Regions from separate parts of the Burkholderia sp. BCC0397 genome, predicted to be linked through region 1. Evidence: predicted binding sites of a transcription regulator. Region 1 holds the regulator's gene; the other holds the start of a gene.
What was found. Region 1 encodes FNR, which switches genes on or off when oxygen is low (the NO sensors DNR and NnrR bind a similar motif). Its sites were predicted from a motif close to TTGATNNNNATCAA; they were not measured.

Region 1 (9,779 bases):
GAGCACGACGTCGGCGCGCGCGGCGGCCGATCCCGCCGCGCCGCTCGCGGTGCGCCATTCGACGCCGGTTGCGCGGCGGCCGTCGAACCGGATGCGCGTCACGCGGCAGCCGGTCAGCACGCGCAGGTTCGGATCGGCGATCGCGTCGGCCAGATAGGTGGCCGCGGTGCTGCCGCGCTGCCCGTCGAAGATCGTCGTGTGATAGAAGCCGACGCCATGCTGCGCGGCGCCGTTGAAATCGTCGTTGTACGCGATGCCGGCTTCTTGCGCGGCCTTCACGAACGCGAGGCTCAGCGGATGCCGGAAGCGCGTGTCGCCGACCTTCAACGGCCCGTCGGTGCCGTGGTACGGCTCGGACAGCCGCAGATGCGATTCGGCGCGCTTGAACACGGGCAGCACGTCGTCCCAGCCCCAGCCGGCGCAGCCGAGCGCGGCCCAGTCGTCGTAGTCGTCGCGCGTGCCGCGCACGTACAGCATCGCGTTGACCGAGCTGCCGCCGCCGAGCGTGCGGCCCTGCGGCACGTAGGTCCTGCGTCCCGCCGCGCCGGGCTGCGGCTCGCTTTCGAACGTCACCGTGCGCTGCGTGCCGAGCACGCGGATGAACGTCGCCGGAATCCGGATGAACAGGCTGTCGTCCTTCGGGCCGTCCTCGAGCAGCAACACGCGCCGGCCGGCCTTCACCAGCCGGTGCGCAACCGTGCAGCCGGCCGAACCGCCGCCGACGACGATGTGGTCGTACGTCTCCATCCCGCTTCTTCTCCTTGCTGTCGGGCGGCGGAACGCATGCCGCCGCGCAGGAAGTCAGCTTAGCGAGCGGGCTGCGGCCCCATTTGACCGGGGCGGACGCCGTGCTTGCCTCGCCGGGACATCGCGGCGAGTGGCGGTGTGAGCGGCAGGAAGCGGCAGGGAGCGGGAACAGCCGCTAGCGTGCGTCGGCCGGCGCGCGCGTGTCGCTCGGCGTCTCGCCGAACCGCGCGCGATAGCTGCGGCTGAAGTGCGCGCTGTTGTTGAAGCCCCAGCGGAACGCGATCTCGCTGACCGTCAGGTGCTTCAGCGACCGGTCGCGCAGGTCGGCGCGACAGCGTTCGAGCCGCCGCGCGAAGATGTAGCGCGTGAGCGGCATCCCCTCGATCTCGAAGATGCGCGCGAGCTGGCGCGGCGACAGGTTGATCGCGCGGCTGACCGACCGGCTGTCGAGATCGTCGTCGGCGAGATGGCTGTCGATGAACGCCTTCGCGCGCGACAGCGTGTGGACCGTCGACTTCGTCGGCGATGCATCGCCGTCGCGCAGCCGCAGCATCGACTGAACGAGATCGAGGATCGCGGCGGCGCGCCGTTCGCGCGCGTCGGGCGTCGGCTCCTGCGGCGCGGCGAGCAGCGCAACCACCTGCCGCACGGCCCACGACGCGAGCCCGTCGCCGCGGTCGATCTTGACGAGGCTGCGGTAGCGCCACGGGCCGACGCGCGCTTCGAACACGTCGCGCGGCACGTCGAGCACGGTCATCGCCATGTCGGCGGGAAAGCCGTGACCGTACGGCATCGACGTGTCGTACAGCACGAGGTCGCCGGGCCCGTGCTGCATGCAGTCGACGTCCTGGAACGTATAGCCGTGCCCTTCGTGCATCAGGCAGATGAACACGGCGTCGCGCTGGTCCGCGTGAATGTTGTGCGGCGTGCGCACGACCGCATGCCGGTTCGCGACGATGTCGCATGCGCGGAACAGCCCGAGATCGCGTTGGCTCAGCGACGCATCGATCCCTTCGGACGATTTTCCGCTGCATTCGATCCGCACGAGCGTGCGAGCGACATGGTCGACCCAGAAGTCGACGCGCTCGGCGCCGCGTACGGCGCGCGTCGAGATCGTGGCGATCTCCGTGCTGGTGTCCGGCATGACGTTCTCCCGATGACGGCCCGAGCGGCGCAGTCTCGGGCATGCCGAACGCCGCGGTCAATCCGTGAAAGACCCGGGGCACGCGCGTGACGCGCTTGCAGCGGGGCGCGGCGGGCGATGGCGCGGGCGATGTCCGTCCCGGTCAACGGAAGCGGCCGGGCGAGTCAAGACACGTATGCGATTCCGGGGTAAGCGCTGCCGGCTTACTTCGATGAAGACGACGGCAGCCCGAGCGAAACGTTCTCCTGATAGCCCATCTTGCCGCCGCGAAACTCGACGCTCACGTGGCCCGGCGGCTGCGTGCCGCTGACGTTCGCGTAGATCGACGTCATCACCATCCCCGCGTCGCAGTCGAGCGCGATCGTACGATCGACGCGCCCCGTCGCGATGTTCACGGCCCGCAGCGACTGCATCGCGATGCCGCACTTGTCGGACAGCGCGTAGACGCCGACCAGCATGTGCGTCTTCGTGCGATACCACATCGGGATATCGATGCTGCCGTCGAGTTGTAGGTGCTGCGTGTCGGTGTCGTTCAGCCGGCCGACTTCGTTCAGCGTGACCGGCAGCGTCTTGCGGCCGTCGTCCCACGTGCCGGTCGCCGTTTTTCCTGCGACGTTCAGCGCGATCGGGCAGGGCTTCGGCCGTGACGGCGAGGCGGCCGGGACGACCGGCGAGTCGGCGTTCGACGCGGGCGACGAGGCTTCGCACAGCGTCAGGCGGCCGTCGGGCGCGCGGTGGCCACGCAACGGGATCGGCTTGCGATGCGCGTCGTAGTAGTAGCTGCCGTCGATGCGCGAGCGGCCCGCGTCGTTGTGGTTGAGGGTGTCGTAGGTCTGCACCGACACGTGTACCGGCGCATTGCCGATCGTGCCGGTGTAGTTCGCGATTTCGTACCAGCCGGCGAAGGACACGGCTGGTGCGCAGGCGAGCAGCGCGGCGATCGTTGCGGCGAGCGGACGGGAATAACGGGGGCGGCGGGCAGTGTGGATCATCGGCGGTCTTTTATGTGTGGTGCAGGTTCGGCGCGAAGAAGCCCGGTCGCGCCGCGCGGCCGTCGGATGCCCGCCATTGTATCCATCCACCCTGCACGCATCGCAGGCAGGCCGTCGAACCGCAACGCAGTTCACCCGGCCTGCTTGCCAACGCCACGGACGTCAGGGCGCGCTGGCTTCGTCGATCTGGCGGATATCGTCCTGATCGAGCGTGACGCGGATCGCTTCGCCGAGCAGGGCGAGCTGCGCAAGCGACGTCGCGCTCGCGATCGGCGCGGTGATCGTCGGCCGCGCGATCTGCCACGCGAGTGCGATCGCGGCCGGCTGCGTGCCGTGCTTCGCCGACACGGCGTCGAGCGCCGCGAGGATGCGCAGGCCGCGTTCGTTCAGATAGCCGGCGACGCGATCGCCGCGCACGCTCTTCTTCAGGTCGGCCTCGCTGCGGTACTTGCCCGACAGGAACCCGCTCGCGAGCGCGTAGTAGTTGACGACGCCGAGCTTCAGGTCGCGCACGACCGGCTCGAGATCGCGTTCGTAGCCGGCGCGGTCGAGCAGGTTGTATTCGGGCTGGATGACCTGGTAGGCGGGCAGCCCGTCGCGTGCGCTGATGGCGGCGGCTTCGCGCAGGCGTGCGCCGCTGTAGTTCGATGCGCCGATGATGCGCACCTTGCCCGCGTCGATCAGCGTTTGATACGCGCCGAGCGTTTCTTCGAGCGGGGCCGTGTCGGCCAGGTCGCGGTGCGAGAAATACAGGTCGATGTAGTCGGTCTGCAGCCGGCGCAGCGAATCGTCGACGGCCTTCAGGATGTTGTCTTTCGACAGCCCGGCGCGTGCGTCGAGCAGGCCGACCTTGGTCGCGATCACGACCTGCTCGCGCTTGCCGGAGCGCTTCAGCCACTTGCCGATGATCGTTTCCGATTCGCCGCCGTGGTTGCCGGGAACCCAGGCCGAATAGACGTCGGCCGTGTCGATGAAGTTGATGCCGGTGTCGGCGAGCGCGTCGAGCAACGCGAACGATGCGTTTTCGTCGACGGTCCAGCCGAAGACGTTGCCGCCGAACGCGAGCGGCGAAACCTGGATGCTGGAGGTGCCGAGGGTGCGATGTGCCATGTTCCACTCCGATAACTGCAGATAACGGGATTGAACTGCGGGATGGGCCGAGGCGATTGCGGCGGGACGGCAGGATGCGCGGTGCGGTTCCGCCGTTGTCGCGGGACACCGGACATTCTCGCCGATCGTTTCGATTCGTGCAGGCGGAGTGATGCCGCGATGGTGGACGGCTTGCGGCAGATGGCGGATACCGTGTCCGCTGCGTGAGCATGCCGTGCGGCTGTGTTCGATCGGGAGCGAATTTTTGCGGCGGGGTGTGCGACGGAAATCAGGCAAGTTGCGCTGGCGTGGCGCCGACGCGGAGGGCAAGCCGGGCGGCAGGCGGCCGCCCGTGCGCAGACGGGTCCGTCAGCGCAACTGCACCGCCGCGAGAAACAGCACCATGCTGCCGATCGCGCCGTCCAGCACGCGCCACGCGACCGCCTTGCGGAACCACGGCGCCAGCAATCGCGCGCCATAGCCGAGCCCGAGGAACCACACGACGCTGGCCGTCATCGCGCCGATCGCGAACGCGAGCCGCCCGCCTTCCGGCTCGCGCGCACCGGCCGTGCCGATCAGCAGGAACGTGTCGAGATACACGTGCGGGTTGAGCCACGTGAACGCGAGCGTCATCAGCACGATCGAGAGCGCGCTCTGCGGCGGCGGCGCGACCGCGTCGCCGCGGACGTCGAGCGTGTCGTGGCCCGGCTTGAACGCGCGGCGCAGCGCGTTGATGCCGAACCACGCGAGATACGCGAGGCCGACGTACAGCACCGCATGGACGAAGGTCGGATAGCGTTCGACGAGCACCGATGCGCCGCCGACGCCCGCGCCGATCAGGATCATGTCGGACACCGCGCACAGCAGCACGATCTTGCCGACATGCGAGCGCATGATGCCTTGCCGGAGCACGAACGCGTTCTGCGCGCCGATGGTGACGATGAGCGACGCACACAGTGCGGCGCCGTGGGAAAAAGCGAGCCAGTTCATGATGAGGGACAGCCGTGGAAGCAGTAGACGAATGAATCGGGTAGCGCTAGTCTGCGATCGGCAGGGGAATAAGAGAAGCTAAATCACCTAATGCAGATTAAGGAAATCTAATGCTCGACTACGCGTTGCTCGATGCCCTCGCGGCCGTGATCCGGCACGGTTCGTTCGAGCGGGCGGCCAAGGAGCTGAATGTCACGCCGTCGGCGGTGTCGCAGCGCGTGAAGCTGCTGGAGGAGCGGGTCGGCAGCGTGCTCGTCAAGCGCGGGCAGCCGTGTGTCGCGACCACCTCGGGCGCGCTGCTGTGCCGGCATACCGAACGCGTGCAGTTGCTGGAAGCCGAACTGGGCGGCCGAATGCCCGCATTGCCGGGCCAGATCGCGAGCGCGTGGCCGACGTTGCGCGTGGCCGTCAACGACGACAGCGTCGCGACGTGGTTCATCGACGCGGTCGGGCCGTTCTGCACGGAGCGCGAGACGCTGCTCGACCTCGTGATCGACGATCAGGATTACACGGCCTCGCGCATCCGCGACGGCAGCGTGCAGGGCGCCGTGACCGCGCAGGCCGAGCCGATCCAGGGATGCCGGTCGGAGCGGCTCGGGCGGATCCGCTATCGCGCGGTGTGCTCGCCGGCGTTCTACGCACGTTATTTCGACGCGGGGATTACGCGCGATGCGCTGCGCCGCGCGCCATGCGTGATGTTCAATCCGAAGGACGGCTTGCAGGCGCGCTTCATTCGGCGCGTGACGCGCGCGGATCTCGATCCGCCGCAGCACTGGATACCGCACGTCGCGGGCTATCTGCGCGCGTGCGAAACGGGATTGGGATGGGGGATGTGCCCGGACCGGATGGTCGACCGCCAACTGGCGGCAGGTGAATTGATCGACATGTCGCGCGGGCGAACCATCGACATCGATCTGTACTGGCAGAGCTGGCGTCTGTCGATCGGCTGGCTCGACGATTTCAGCGCGGCGCTGAAGGCGCGTGCCGCGCTGTTTCTCGATTGACCGGCGAGGTGATGCAAGCGGCGTGCGACGGGCGCGCGCCGTGCGGGGTCAGAGGTGCTGCAGGCCGTCGAAGTCGACGATCTGCACGTGGCGGCCCTGCATTTCGATCAGGCCGCGCTTCTGGAATTTCGACAGCGTGCGGCTGACCGTTTCGAGCGTCATGCCGAGATAGCTGCCGATGTCCTCGCGCGTCATCCGCAGGTTGAATTCCGACGGCGAGTAGCCGCGCTTCAGGTAGCGCGACGAGACGTCGAGCAGGAAAGCGGCGACGCGCTCTTCGGCATTCAGCGAGCCGAGCAGCATCGTTTGCGACGTTTCGCGCACGATCTGTTCGCTCATCAGCTTGTGCATGCGCAACTGCATCGAGCCGGCTTCCGAGCATAACGCCTTGAGCGCGCTGTACGGAATCACGCAGACCGAGCTGTCTTCCAGCGCGACCGCGGTGCGCGGATGCGTATCGTCGCAGATGCCGTCGAGGCCGAGCGCTTCGCCGGCGAGGTGCAGGCCCGTGACCTGTTCGCGGCCGTCGTGGCGCGTCGCGACGGTTTTCAGCGAACCCGAGCGCACCGCGTACAGGTTGTCGAATGCGTCGCCTTCGCGGAACAGCGCTTCGCCGCGCTTGACCGGGCGTGCCGCGCAGATGACCGACTCGAGGCGGCTGAGCGCTTCGGGCGCCAGGCCCTGCGGCATGCACAGATGCCGCATCGCGCACGACGAGCAGTGCGGGGCCTGACGGGGAGCCCAGCTAGCGGCATGGGGCGTGGCGGCAGGGCGGGTGGCGACGGGCGTCAGCATGATCGTTTACTCCGGCGTTGAATCGACGAAATCATTGTCCCACCGCAAGTTGCCGCTGTCGGGTGACAAAACGTCGCGACCGGCCGCGCCTGCCGAACGCCGCTCAGGCAGCCGGCTCGTCCGCGTTGGCGGCCGCCGGAATCAGCAGCACGGGCAGCGTCGCGTGGCGCACGCACTGTTCGGCGATGCTGCCGAGCACGAGGCGGCGGAAGCCGCGGCGGCCGTGCGTGCCGAGCACGAGCAGATCGGCGCCGAACGCTTTCGCGCCATCGAGGATCAGCGACGATACGTCGTTGAGCGACGTCGCTTCGTTCAGCCGCGTTTCGCCTTTCACGCCGGCGGCCTGCATCAGCTTCGCGAAATCCTGCGCGAGCGTGTTGCCCTGCGCGACGAGCTGATCGCGCAGCACGGACGGATCGTAGCCGGGCACGTTGTAGTAGATCGCGGCGTTCTCGACGACGTAGAACGGCTGCAGCTCCGCGCCGTGCGCTTTCGCGAGCGTCAGCGCGGCATCGAACGCATGGCGGGACGTGTCGCTGCCGTCGACGGCAACCAGAATACGTTTGTACATAGTGTCTCCGAGTGGCGGGTTGAAACGAAGTCGGCCGGATGGCCGATCGGGCTGAGCAATGCGCGATGCTGCGAGGCAGAGTAAACCAACGGGCACGATCGTGCAGCGAGATACCCGCCGTGCCGCGCAGCCGCGCGATTTCTGTGGATGACGTGCGTGGCCATGCGCGCGACGCATGCTGCATTGCGCGATGTGCGTCGTGTGTTCGGCGCGCGCATCGACCCGGCACGGCAAGCAAGTCGATGCGCCTCACGTATCGCCATTCAATCGCAACTGCGCCGTGGCGCCATGACTTCGGTCAACGCATGTGCGTCGATGCGATGCACGGCATGCATGACGGCGAATGCCCATGCCCATGCGCGGAGTCATTCGCTCCGGCACCGTGCGAGCGAGTATCGGTGCGCGGTTGAATCGCGCGCGCCGATTCACCGTCATCGACCCATGGCGATTCCCAAACGAACGATCGATTCAAACGCCGCGCCGGCTATCCCGGCACGACCGTCAACTCGATGATGCGCTCCGGCCGGCGGCTGTGGCCGGGCCAGTACGCGCTGCCGTACATCCGGTGAACGGGACCGAACGGCGCGTCGCCCGCAGGCGGCGCGGCGAAGCCTTTCTCGATCACCCTGTAGCCGGCGCGCAACGCGAACATCGGATGATTGCCGTCGGGGCGGCTGTCGAACCCGGCGAGCCCGTCGCCGGCTTCCGGCATCGCGTTGACGAGCGACGCGTTGCTGCGCGTGATCTGGTCGGGCGAAATCGGCCCGGCCCCGGCGAGGCGCGACGCTTCGCGGTTCTTGCCGTCGGTGTCGACCGTGCTGTCGTGCGTGTCGTCGTTGTCGAGTTCGATGCTGCGCGGATGCGCACGCGCGGTTTGAGCGGATGATTCCATCGCGGCTCTCCTGGCGGCGACACGCTCCGGATCGAAGCAAATCCCGTTCCGGGCACGACGGGAAAAGGCGCGCGGGCGATCGCCGCGGTCGCGCGACGCGCACTGATTTGTCATGATTTATTTCAGCTAGAAGACGCGTTTTCTACAGAGTATGATTCTTTTCCTGCGAAGCGGCGACAGGGGATGGAGTCTCGCCGCCTCTGCCCGCGCCGGGGCGCCGCAGCACCCTTAAAGACGGGTAGTGAACAACAAAGCAAGGGACTAGAGGTGGCGGATTCATGCAAGCGACTACTGCCTTCACGCACCGCGGTTATCTGTTGAATTGCGCGCCCGCACGCGCCAGCGACGGTTCATTCAAGCCCTATGTCGTGATCTCCCGATCGAGCGACGGGGAGCTCGTGGCGAACCGGTTTTTTCCGATCGAGCTCCAGTTCAACGACGAAGGCGACGCGATCGCGCACGCGCGCGACTGGGCCGTGCGCTGGATCGACGCAAGCAGCATCTCGAAGTGAGCCGTCGTATTCGAACAGCGTCGGCCGTCCGGCCGATCCCCGGGGGGCCGCTCCCCGACAAAAAACGCGGTAATCTTGCGGAACCCGTCACTTTATTAGCGGCCGTGCAACCGAGCGCGGCTGCCCGCATTGGCTTATGTCGACATCACCCGCCCGTCAGTGGGGCCTCGAAGAAATCGTCGCCGGCTTGCGCGAGTCGCGCGAGGAACTCCATCGCACGCGCCATCCGCGCGGCATTCGCGAACTGCCGTCGCGCGATGCGATCTGCAAGATTGTGACCGGCCTGCGCGCGTCGATGTTTCCGACGCACTACGGCGCGCCCGACCTGACCGACGAAAGCGTCGACTACTACGTCGGCCACACGCTCGAAAGCACGCTGCGCGTCCTGTCCGAGCAGATTCGCCGCGCGCTGCCGTTCCTGCCCGAGCATGTCGATACGCCGTTCGCCGAGCTCGACGAACGCGCGTTCGAGATCGCGCGCGAATTCGGCCGGCAGTTGCCGGCGATCCGCGCGCTGCTCGTCAGCGACATCCAGGCCGCGTACGCGGGCGATCCGGCCGCGCAGCACATCACCGAGATCCTGCTGTGCTACCCCGGCGTGCTGGCGATGATGCACCATCGGCTCGCGCATGCGCTGCACCAGCTCGGCGTGCCGCTGCTCGCGCGCTTCATCAATGAAATCGCCCACTCGGCGACCGGCATCGACATCCACCCCGGCGCGCAGATCGGCCCGAGCTTCTTCATCGACCATGGCACCGGTGTCGTGATCGGCGAAACCGCGATCATCGGCGAGCGCGTGCGCGTGTACCAGGCCGTCACGCTCGGCGCGAAGAGTTTCCCGGCCGATGGCGAAGGCGCGCTGGTGAAGGGCAACGCACGGCACCCGATCGTCGAGGACGACGTGGTGATCTATGCGGGTGCGACGATTCTCGGCCGCGTGACGATCGGGCGCGGCTCGGTGATCGGCGGCAACGTGTGGCTCACGCACAGCGTGCCGCCCGGCACGAGCGTCGCGCAGGGCAAGGTCCGCGAAGGCGGGAGCG
Region 2 (9,779 bases), on a different contig from region 1:
TTCGCCCGCGACCGCGAGTGCGGCCGGCGACGAGCCGCCGAAATAGATCGGCACATGCGGCCGCTGAGCGCCCTTCACGACCGGCGACGCGCCGCGCAGCCGATAGAACGCGCCGTCGTGATCGACCGGCGCATCGGCCAGCCAGATCCGTTTGAGCACGTCGAGATATTCGCCGGTGCGGCGGTAGCGGGCATCGTGCGGCACGAAATCGCCGTCGCGCTGCAGGTCCGCATCGTCGCCGCCGGACACCACGTTCAGCGCCAGCCTTCCGCCGCTGAACACGTCGAGCGTCGATATCTGCCGCGCGGCGGCCGACGGCACGATCACGCCCGGCCGGTGCGCGAGCAGCAGGCGGATGCGTTCGGTCGCGGCGGCCGCGAACGACGCGACGATGAAGCCGTCCGCCGCGTTGCTGAAATGGCCGACCAGGATCTGGTCGAAGCCGGCCGTCTCGTGCGCCTGCGCGAAGCGGCGCACGTAGTCGGGCTGGACGGCCGCGCCGCCTGGTACGTCGACCTCCGCGCCGGGTGTCGCGGTGATCATGCCGATGATGTCGACTGGCATGTCGGGATGTCCTTGGATGTATCGATCGGGAATCGCGGAAATCGTAAAGCGTGCCGCACGGTCACTGCGCGGCGGCCGTCTTCTGCGCGGGCACCGCGAACGCGCCCGCATACGAGCGATCGAGCAGCTTCGACGTGTCGTACGCGGTCGGAATCACGCCGGACTTGTGCAGGAAGTCGGCCGTGTTCTGTGCATCCTTCGCGGCCGTCTCGTCGACCGGGCCGACGCGCTGCTTGGCATTGTTGAGCCAGCGATACGCGACGTCGGGTTCGAGATTCGCGCGCTTCGCCCACAGGTCCGCGTACTCGCGCGGATGGCTGTCGACCCACTGGCGCGCCACCACCACGCGTCGCAGGAAATCGGTGATCTCGGGCCGCTTGCCCGAGGCGGCCTGCTCGTTCGCGGCGACGAAGCTCAGCGCAGGCATCAGCCCCTGCGCGGTTGTCACGGGTCGCGCGCCCTGCCGCAATGCGAGCGTGCTGACGAACGGCTCCCACAGCGATACGGCATCGACCGAGCCGTTCGCGAGCGCGTTGGTCGCGTCGATCGGCATCAGGTACGCGTACTTCACCGAATCGGCGCGCAGGCCCGCGTGTTCGAGCGCGCGCAGCACGAGCTGCTGGCTCCATGCGCCGCGCCATACCGCGATGGTCTTGCCCTGCAGGTCGGCCACGGTGCGCACCGGCGAGCGCTTGGGCACGAGGATCGCGACGCCGTCGAGGCTCTGCCGCGACACCGCGACGACCTTGACCGGTGCGCCGCGCGCGGCCAGCGTGAGCAGCGCGGAATCGCCGAGGAAGCCGATGTCGATCGCGTTGCCGTTCAGGCTTTCGGCCACCGGCGCGGCGGCCTGGAAGTGCTTCCACTCGATCGTGTAAGGCAGGTCCTTCAGCACGCCGGACGCCTCCATCGACGCCTGGATGTTGAAGTAGTTCTGTTCACCGACGCGCAGCGTGACGGTGTCCTTGGCGATGCCCGGCTGCGCGGCAAGCGCCAGCAAGAGCGCCGTGACGATTCGGCTCAGCAACATGATCTCCCGGAAGGTTCGCGGGCAGCCGCGCGACGGCGGCGCCCTGTTGTCCGCCGTGCGAAATCGCCGGCGCAACGGATGGAACCGGAGAAGATACGTCGATCCACTTCATGACACAAACGCAATATTCTTCTATGCAAAGATGCAAATGTTTTATGAATCACTCGCCCATGCCCGACGCTCGCCGCCAGCCGTCGCCGGATGAATTTCGAACGATTCCTCGATAGATATTTCGTGCACGAAATAAATCCCGGACTATATTTCGCATACGAAATAACTGCCTGGAGCGAGGACGGCCATGACCTCCCAACCCATCGAGTTTTCCGCCGCCGACGGCTATGTGCTGCACGGCACGCTGTGGTCGCCGGACGCGACGCCGCGCGCGCTGGTCCTGATCCATCCGGCGACGGCCGTGCCCGAGCGGCTGTATGCGGGCTTCGCGCGCTTCCTGACCGAGCGCGGTTTCGCGGCGCTGACCTACGACTATCGCGGCATCGGCGCGTCGCGGCCCGCGCGGCTGGGCGCGCTGCAGGCTCGCATGCGCGACTGGATGGAGCTCGACGTGGGCGCCGCGACCGCGTGGGCCCGGCACGCGCATGAAGGGCTGCCGCTGCTCGCGGTTGGCCATAGCGTCGGCGGACACGCGATCGGGCTGTCGGGCGCGACGACGCATCTGCGCGCGGCCGTGCTGGTCGCCGCGCATGCGGGCAGCACGCGGCTGATCGCGCAGGCGGCCGAACGCCTGAAGGTGCGGCTGATCCTGCGCGTGCTCGGCCCGCTGATGTCCGCGCTGCTCGGCTACGTGCCCGGCAAGCGGCTCGGGCTCGGCGAGGATCTGCCGGCCGGCGTGTTCCGCGAATGGAGCCGCTGGACGACGCTGCCGCATTACTTCTTCGACGATCCGACACTCGGCGCGGCCGAGCGCTTCTCGAAGCAGCAGTTGCCGATCCTCGCGCTCGGCTTCGACGACGATCCGTGGGCGAACCCGGCCGCGATCGGCCTGCTGGTAAGCTACCTGACCCGCGCGAAAGTCGAACGCCGTCAGATCGATCCGCGCGCGGCGGGCAGCGGCCCGGTCGGGCACATGGGCTTCTTTCGCAGCCGGCCCGGCAGCGTGCTGTGGCCCGACGTCGCCGACTGGCTCGCGCAGGCGCTCGACACGCCGCGCACCGCGGGCCGTCCCTCCCTTTCCATTGCAGCCGGGAACCCAGCTTGAGCGAAGACCGACGACTGTTTTTCATGTTGAACATCGGCCAGCGGCGCGTGCAGCGCTGGATCGACCGCAAGGCCGAAACCGACACGCGCGCGAGCGCCGCGCAGGCCGGCGTGCTGTTCTGTCTCGCGAAGCAGGACGGCGCGCTGATCGGCGAAGTCGGCGCCGCATTGCAGCTCGCGCCGTCCGCGATGACGGGGCTCGCCGACCGGATGGCGAAAGCCGGCCTCATCACGCGTCATGCCGATTCGGACGACGGCCGCGCGACGCGGCTGTACCTGACCGACGCAGGCCACGCGGCACTCAAGCGCGCGCGCGTGCTGCTGCGCGAACTCAACGGCAAGCTGTGCGACGGGTTTTCCGACGACGAACTCGAGGTCGTCGCGCGCTGGCTGCACGCGTTGCAGGAGCGGTTTCCGGCGGAGCGCTGAGCAGCGCTTCACGCGTACGCGATCGGTGCGCGCCGGCATCAATCGCAAGCGATTGCGATTCGCGTTTTCGATTCGATTTTCATGCTGCCGCAACGGCAAATCTTGCATGCCGGCCACCGGCTTCCGGCAACGCTTTCCGGCTACGTCCTGTTACAAAAAACCGTCTGTCGCGCGGCATTCGAATCGCCTACATTGCAATCCACTTCGACACATTCGCCGCATGCCCGGACCGGCTTTCCCGTCGGGTCGACATCGCAGACACACCCGACGAGCAATGAAAACGAAGAGGCGTCTTAACCGAAGCGCTGGCGGCATCCAGCGCACGCGGATGGCGATGACCGAAGCGGCATGCTGAACGGCACGTAACGACGTGTGCGGCACGATTGGCCGCGCGCCGGCTCGCGTTGTCTCGTCGTGCCCCGTCATCGCATCCGCACCTCACCGAGGAGTCGTCCATGCGACGCATGATCGTGTCCCATCCGCTTGTCACCCGCCTGTCCGCCGCGATGGCGCTGGCCGCCGCTGCCGCGGCGCACGCCGAGCCCGTCGTCGTGTCCGGCCCGAGCCCGTTCGCCGCGTGCACCATCGGCGGCCCGGGCACCAACTACGTGAATGCAGAAGTCGAACCGTGGCTCTCGGTCAACCCGGCGAACCCGAACAACATGATCGGCGTGTGGCAGCAGGACCGCTGGTCGAACGGCGGCGCCCACGGGCTCGTCGCCGGCTACACGTTCGATGCGGGCGCAACCTGGGCGCGCACGCCGCAGCCGTTCAGCGCCTGCGCGCCGGGCGGGCTCAAGTACGAGCGCGCGTCCGATCCATGGGTATCGTTCGGGCCGGACGGCACCGCGTACTCGGTGTCGATCTCGTTCAACCAGTCGAACAACGCCAACGCGGTCGGCGCGTCGGTCTCGACCGACGGCGGACAGACCTGGAGCAGCCCGGCCGTGCTGATCGCGAACGACGAACCGACGACGCAGTTCTTCAACGACAAGGAATCGGTGACGGCGAACCCGGTGAAGGCCGGCACCGCGTATGCGGTATGGGACCGCCTCGAGTTGCCGAACGGCAACCCGTATGCGAACCTGCACACGGCGGCGTACCGCGGGCCGACGTTCTTCTCGAAGACGGTCGACGGCGGCAAGACGTGGAGCCGCGCGAAGGTCATCGTCAACGTGCCGTCGCGTCAGCAGACGATCGGCAACCAGATCGTCGTCGATCCGAAGAGCGGCACGCTCTACGATTTCTTCGACCTGATCCAGCCGCCGTTCCGCAAGGCGGCCGGCAAGGTCGCGTTCATCAAGTCGACCGACGACGGCGCGACGTGGACCAAGCCGCAGGTGATCGCAGGACTGCAGACGGTCGGCGTCACGGATCCGAACACCGGCGAACCCGTACGCACCGGCGACATCATTCCGGAACCCGCGATCGACCCGGCCTCGGGGCAGCTCTACGTCGTGTGGCAGGACAGCCGCTTCAACGGCGGCACGTACGACGAGATCGCGATATCGACGTCGAAGGATGGCGGCGCGACCTGGAGCGCGCCGCAACAGCTGAACACGCCGACCGGGCGCCCCGCGTTCAATCCGTCGGTGCGCGTCGACAACACGGGGGCGGTGATGGTCACGTACTACGACTTCCGCGACCTGCAGGCCGGCAACACGACGACGCTGCCGACCGGCTTCTGGCGCAAGATCTCGCATGACGGCGGCACCACGTTCGCCGACGAGCGGCGCGTCGGCGGCCCGTTCGACATGAAGCTCGCGCCCAACGCCGAAGGGTTCTTCATCGGCGACTACCAGGGGCTCGACGTCCTCCCGTCGTCGTCGTTCCATCCGTTCTTCGTCCAGACCAACGCGGGCAACCTGACGAACCGCACCGACGTGTTCTTCGCGCCGTGACGCGAGGATGACCGTCACGCCGCCGCACGACGCCATGCGTCGCGTGGCGGCGTACGCCTGTTCAGGGCGTCAATGCATGTCGGTCAGCACGATGCGTCCGTCGACCTTCCCTTCCCGCAGCTTCGCGAATACGTCGTTGATGTTGCCGAGCCGGTCGCGGTGGATGTGCGCGCGCACCAGGCCGTCCGCCGCGAAATCGAGCGACTCCTGCAGATCGCGCCGCGTGCCGACGATCGACCCGCGCACGGTGATGCCGTTCAGCACGGTCGAGAAGATCGGCAACGGGAAATCGCCCGGCGGCAAGCCGTTGAGCGCCACCGTGCCGCCGCGCCGGACCATCCCGAGCGCCTGCGCGAACGCGCTGCGCGACACGGCCGTGACGAGCACGCCGTGCGCGCCGCCGATTTCCTTCTGGATCACTTTCGCGGGGTCGTCGGCCGACGCATCGATCGTCAGGTCCGCACCCAGTTGCCGCGCCAGCGCGAGCTTGTCGGGCGAGATGTCGACGGCCGCGACGTGCAGGCCCATCGCACGCGCATACTGCACGGCCACGTGCCCGAGGCCGCCGATGCCGGAGATCGCGAGCCACTGGCCCGGGCGCGTGTCGGTGACGCGAATGCCCTTGTAGACCGTGACGCCCGCGCACAGGATCGGCGCGATCTCGTCGAACGCCACCTGCGCGGGCAACTGGCCGACGTAATCGGGATCGGCCAGCACGTATTCCGCGTAGCTGCCGTTCACCGAATAGCCGGTGTTCTGCTGCCCATGGCACAGCGTTTCCCAGCCCGTGCAGCAGTACTCGCAATGGCCGCAGGCCGTGTAGAGCCACGGCACGCCGACGCGGTCGCCCTCGCGCACGTGCGTGACGCCCGCGCCGACCGCCGCGACGATCCCCACGCCTTCATGGCCCGGGATGAACGGCAGCGACGGCTTGACGGGCCAGTCGCCGTCGGCCGCGTGCAGATCGGTATGGCAAACGCCCGACGCCTTGATGTTGACGAGAATCTGGCCGGGCCCCGGTGCGGGGATCGGGACTTCCTCGATGCGCAACGGCTCGCCGAACGCGTGTACCACGGCCGCTTTCATGGTCTGGGTCATGCGTTGCTCCTGTCTGGTCGATGAGCAACCCAGTATCCGGTTTTGGAATCGGAGCACGTTGATACGCGTCAACGCATCGGGACGCATGCAACGGTCGACGCGGCTTCGCCACGACCGGCGTCGTTTGACGCGCAAGCGCGAGCCGGCAGTTGCACGCCGCCCCGCCGCTCCCGCGGCCCTTTCACCGATCCGACGGAAACCCGACGGGATCCTGCCATTCGGCTTGGAATTTGAGATGATATAACATATCATCTCGCGAGCTCGTCCGCCTGACGCCGTTCCAACCCAGGTGGCCGCGCGTCGCCGAGCCATGTTCCAACGGGTCATTGCGCGTCATTGACGCAACAATATATCGTATCTAGCGGTGACCCGCATCGCTCGTTATCCGATCCGATTCCAACCGATTCACCGACCATGCGCGACCTCCCTCGCTTACCGCTTCGCCCGCTCTCGTCCCTGTCGCTGATGCTGTTCGCCGCCGCCGCCCACGCGCAGACCGATGCGCCCGCCGCGTCCGGCACGCCGGCCGCCGCCCCGCTCGCCCCGATCTTCGTGACCGCGAACCCGCTCGGCGACACCGAACTGATCGCACCGACCGTCCAGCTTTCCGGCGATGCGCTGACGCGCCGCCAGGCCGATTCGCTCGGCGAAACGCTCAACGGGCTGCCTGGCGTGTCGACCACCACCTACGGGCCGATGGTCGGCCGTCCGATCATCCGCGGGATGGACGGCGACCGGATCCGGCTGCTGCAGAACGGCGTCGCGGCGTATGACGCGTCGTCGCTGTCGTACGACCATGCGGTGCCGCAGGATCCGCTGTCGATCGAGCGCGTCGAGATCGTGCGCGGCCCGGCCGCACTGCTGTACGGCGGCAACGCGGTGGGCGGCGTGGTCAACACGATCGACAACCGGATTCCGCGCGAAGCGATCCAGGGCGTGACCGGCGCGCTCGACGCGCGCTACGGCGGCGCGAATTCCGTGCGCGCGGGCGCCGCGCAGGTCGAAGGCGGCAACGGCCGCTTCGCGTTCCACGTCGATGCATTCGATCGCGAAACGAGCAAGCTGCGGATTCCCGGCTACGCACGCAGCAGCCAGCAACGCGCGATCGACGGCCCCGACACGCCGCAACCGGAAGGCAACGTGCCGAACAGCGACGGCCGCGTGCACGGCGGTGCGGTCGGCGCGTCGTACACATGGGCGGACGGTTTCGCGGGCCTGTCGTACAGCGGCTACGAATCGAACTACGGCTCGGTCGCCGAGGACGACGTGCGGCTGCGGATGCGCCAGGAACGCCTCGCGCTCGCGTCCGAGGTACGCAACCTGAGCGGGCCGTTCACGAAGCTGAAATTCGACTTCGCGTACACCGACTACCGCCACAAGGAAGTCGACAACGGCGAGACGGCGACCACCTTCCGCAACCGCGGCTACGAGGCGCGCATCGAGGCGCAGCACCGCAAGATCGGCCCGTTCGAAGGTGCGATCGGCGTGCAGTTCGGCCAGAACACGTTCTCCGCGCTCGGCGACGAATTGCTCGTGCCGTCCACGCGCACCAACAGCGTCGCGCTGTTCGGCCTCGAGGAATGGCAGGTGGTCCCGGCACTGAAGCTGAGCCTCGGCGGCCGCTTCGAGCACGTGAAGGTCGATCCCGATCCGGCCGGTGTCGAAAAATTCGCGGGCGCGCAGCCGCGCGACTTCAACGCCGGCAGCCTGTCGGCCGGCGCGCTGTTCTCGCTGACGCCCGTATGGTCAGTCGCGGCGAACGTCGCCTACACCGAACGCGCGCCGACCTTCTACGAGCTGTATTCGAACGGCCCGCACGATGCGACCGGCCAGTTCCTGATCGGCAACCCGAACGCGTCGAAGGAAAAGGCCGTGTCGACCGACCTGTCGCTGCGCTATGCGAGCGGGCCGAACCGCGGCAGCGTCGGCGTGTTCTACAACCGCTTCTCGAACTACCTGACCGAGTACAACACCGGCCGCGTCGTGGACGGCGACGGCGAGCCCGTCGCGCCCGGCACCGACGGCTCGCTCAACGAGGCGATCTATCGCGGCGTGCGCGCCGAGTTCTACGGCATCGAGCTGGACGGCAAGTGGCGTGCCTTCGCGCGGCGCGGCCACACGGTCGATCTCGAACTGACGGCCGACTACACGCATGCGCGCAACGTCGACACGGGGCAGCCGCTGCCGCGCATCGCGCCGCTGCGCGCGACGCTTGCAGCCGACTACGGTTACGGCCCGTTCGGCGCGCGTGCGCAGGTCACGCATGCGTGGTCGCAGCATCGCGTGCCCGACAACGACTTCTCGACGGACGGTTACACGTCGCTCGGCGTGATGGTGACGTACAAGTTCCGCATGGGCCCGACGCACTGGCTCGCGTACCTGCGCGGCGACAACCTGACGAACCAGGAGATTCGCTACTCGACTTCGGTCGTGCGCGGCTTCGCCCCGCAAGGCGGCCGCAGCGTAATGGCCGGACTGCGCACCACGTTCTAACCCCGGTACGGCTCGCGGCCCCCCGCCGCGGGCCTCTTACCGGCGCGAATCCGAGCCGGGTGACGATCACCGATATTCACCGGCATCGTCGAAGGCATCGCGCTCCAGACCAACAACGCGCCGCGTGCAACCGGCGTATCCAGCCTCGAGAATCGCTCCAGCCGATGCGATGCGATGCGCATGCCGTCATGCACGCATACGCATCGTCAGCACGCTCACGCGCGATTCGCCCCACTCGCCGCATGGCCTTGCGCACATTGCATCGCAGCGCGGCGCAAGTTTCGGTCCCGCTCGGGCATCGCCCGTTGCCGCACCGCCGCCATCGATACCGCGCGACCTGCCCGCCCGCATCGTCCGTCGACACGGACTTTTAAAACGCACGAATGACGAGTATCCTAAAAAGAGCACTTTTCGACCGGACGGCGAATCGCGTGCCCTGACTCCCGTCCGATCGCCCTGCGGCCCCGTCGTATCGCGCACCGCGCGCCGACGGCGGCGTCTGCCTCTCGCGCCCTGGCCGCACGAACCTTCCCCAACAATCTTCAGGAGAGCTGGTGAGCCGACTCGTCGTCGTATCCAATCGCATCGCAGATCCCCGTAAAGCCGCGGCCGGCGGCCTCGCCGTAGCCGTGAAGGACAGCCTGCAGGAAACCGGCGGCGTCTGGTTCGGCTGGAGCGGCAGGCTACGCGGCGGCGACGATCAGCCTCCACATGGCGACGACGTGCAGATCCAGAACGTCGGCGGCATCCAGCTCGCGACGGTCGATCTCGATCCGCAGGATTACGACGCTTACTATCTCGGCTACTCGAACAACGTGCTGTGGCCGGTGTTTCACTACCGGCTTGATCTCGCGCAGTTCGACCGGCGCTTCGCCGACGGCTACCGACGCGTGAACCAGCTGTTCGCGCGCAAGCTGCGCACGCTGCTGCGGCCCGACGACACCATCTGGGTCCACGACTATCAGCTGATTCCGCTCGCGGCCGAGCTGCGCGCGATGGGCTGCACGAATCCGATCGGCTTCTTCCTGCACATCCCGATGCCGCCGCCG

Region 2: adhP (alcohol dehydrogenase AdhP) is a predicted target of FNR. The motif match lies at 6,296-6,309, and genes of this name have one in related genera.

Annotation. Positions count from the first base shown of each region.
Region 1 is NZ_CADFDL010000022.1:70,290-80,068, reverse strand. It holds gene HWX03_RS36015 (GMC family oxidoreductase N-terminal domain-containing protein) at 1-747, opposite strand, end outside; gene HWX03_RS36010 (helix-turn-helix domain-containing protein) at 923-1,891, opposite strand; gene HWX03_RS36005 (hypothetical protein) at 2,095-2,883, opposite strand; gene HWX03_RS36000 (aldo/keto reductase) at 3,046-3,993, opposite strand; gene HWX03_RS35995 (LysE/ArgO family amino acid transporter) at 4,342-4,962, opposite strand; gene HWX03_RS35990 (LysR family transcriptional regulator ArgP) at 5,073-5,966, shown strand; gene fnr (fumarate/nitrate reduction transcriptional regulator Fnr) at 6,015-6,761, opposite strand; gene HWX03_RS35980 (universal stress protein) at 6,865-7,332, opposite strand; gene HWX03_RS35975 (DUF3005 domain-containing protein) at 7,817-8,224, opposite strand; gene HWX03_RS35970 (hypothetical protein) at 8,503-8,736, shown strand; gene epsC (serine O-acetyltransferase EpsC) at 8,873-9,779, shown strand, end outside.
Region 2 is NZ_CADFDL010000006.1:158,892-168,670, reverse strand. It holds gene HWX03_RS20230 (LLM class flavin-dependent oxidoreductase) at 1-564, opposite strand, end outside; gene HWX03_RS20225 (ABC transporter substrate-binding protein) at 626-1,594, opposite strand; gene HWX03_RS20220 (alpha/beta hydrolase) at 1,893-2,810, shown strand; gene HWX03_RS20215 (MarR family transcriptional regulator) at 2,807-3,238, shown strand; gene HWX03_RS20210 (sialidase family protein) at 3,694-5,139, shown strand; gene adhP (alcohol dehydrogenase AdhP) at 5,209-6,237, opposite strand; gene HWX03_RS20200 (TonB-dependent receptor) at 6,652-8,730, shown strand; gene otsA (alpha,alpha-trehalose-phosphate synthase (UDP-forming)) at 9,285-9,779, shown strand, end outside.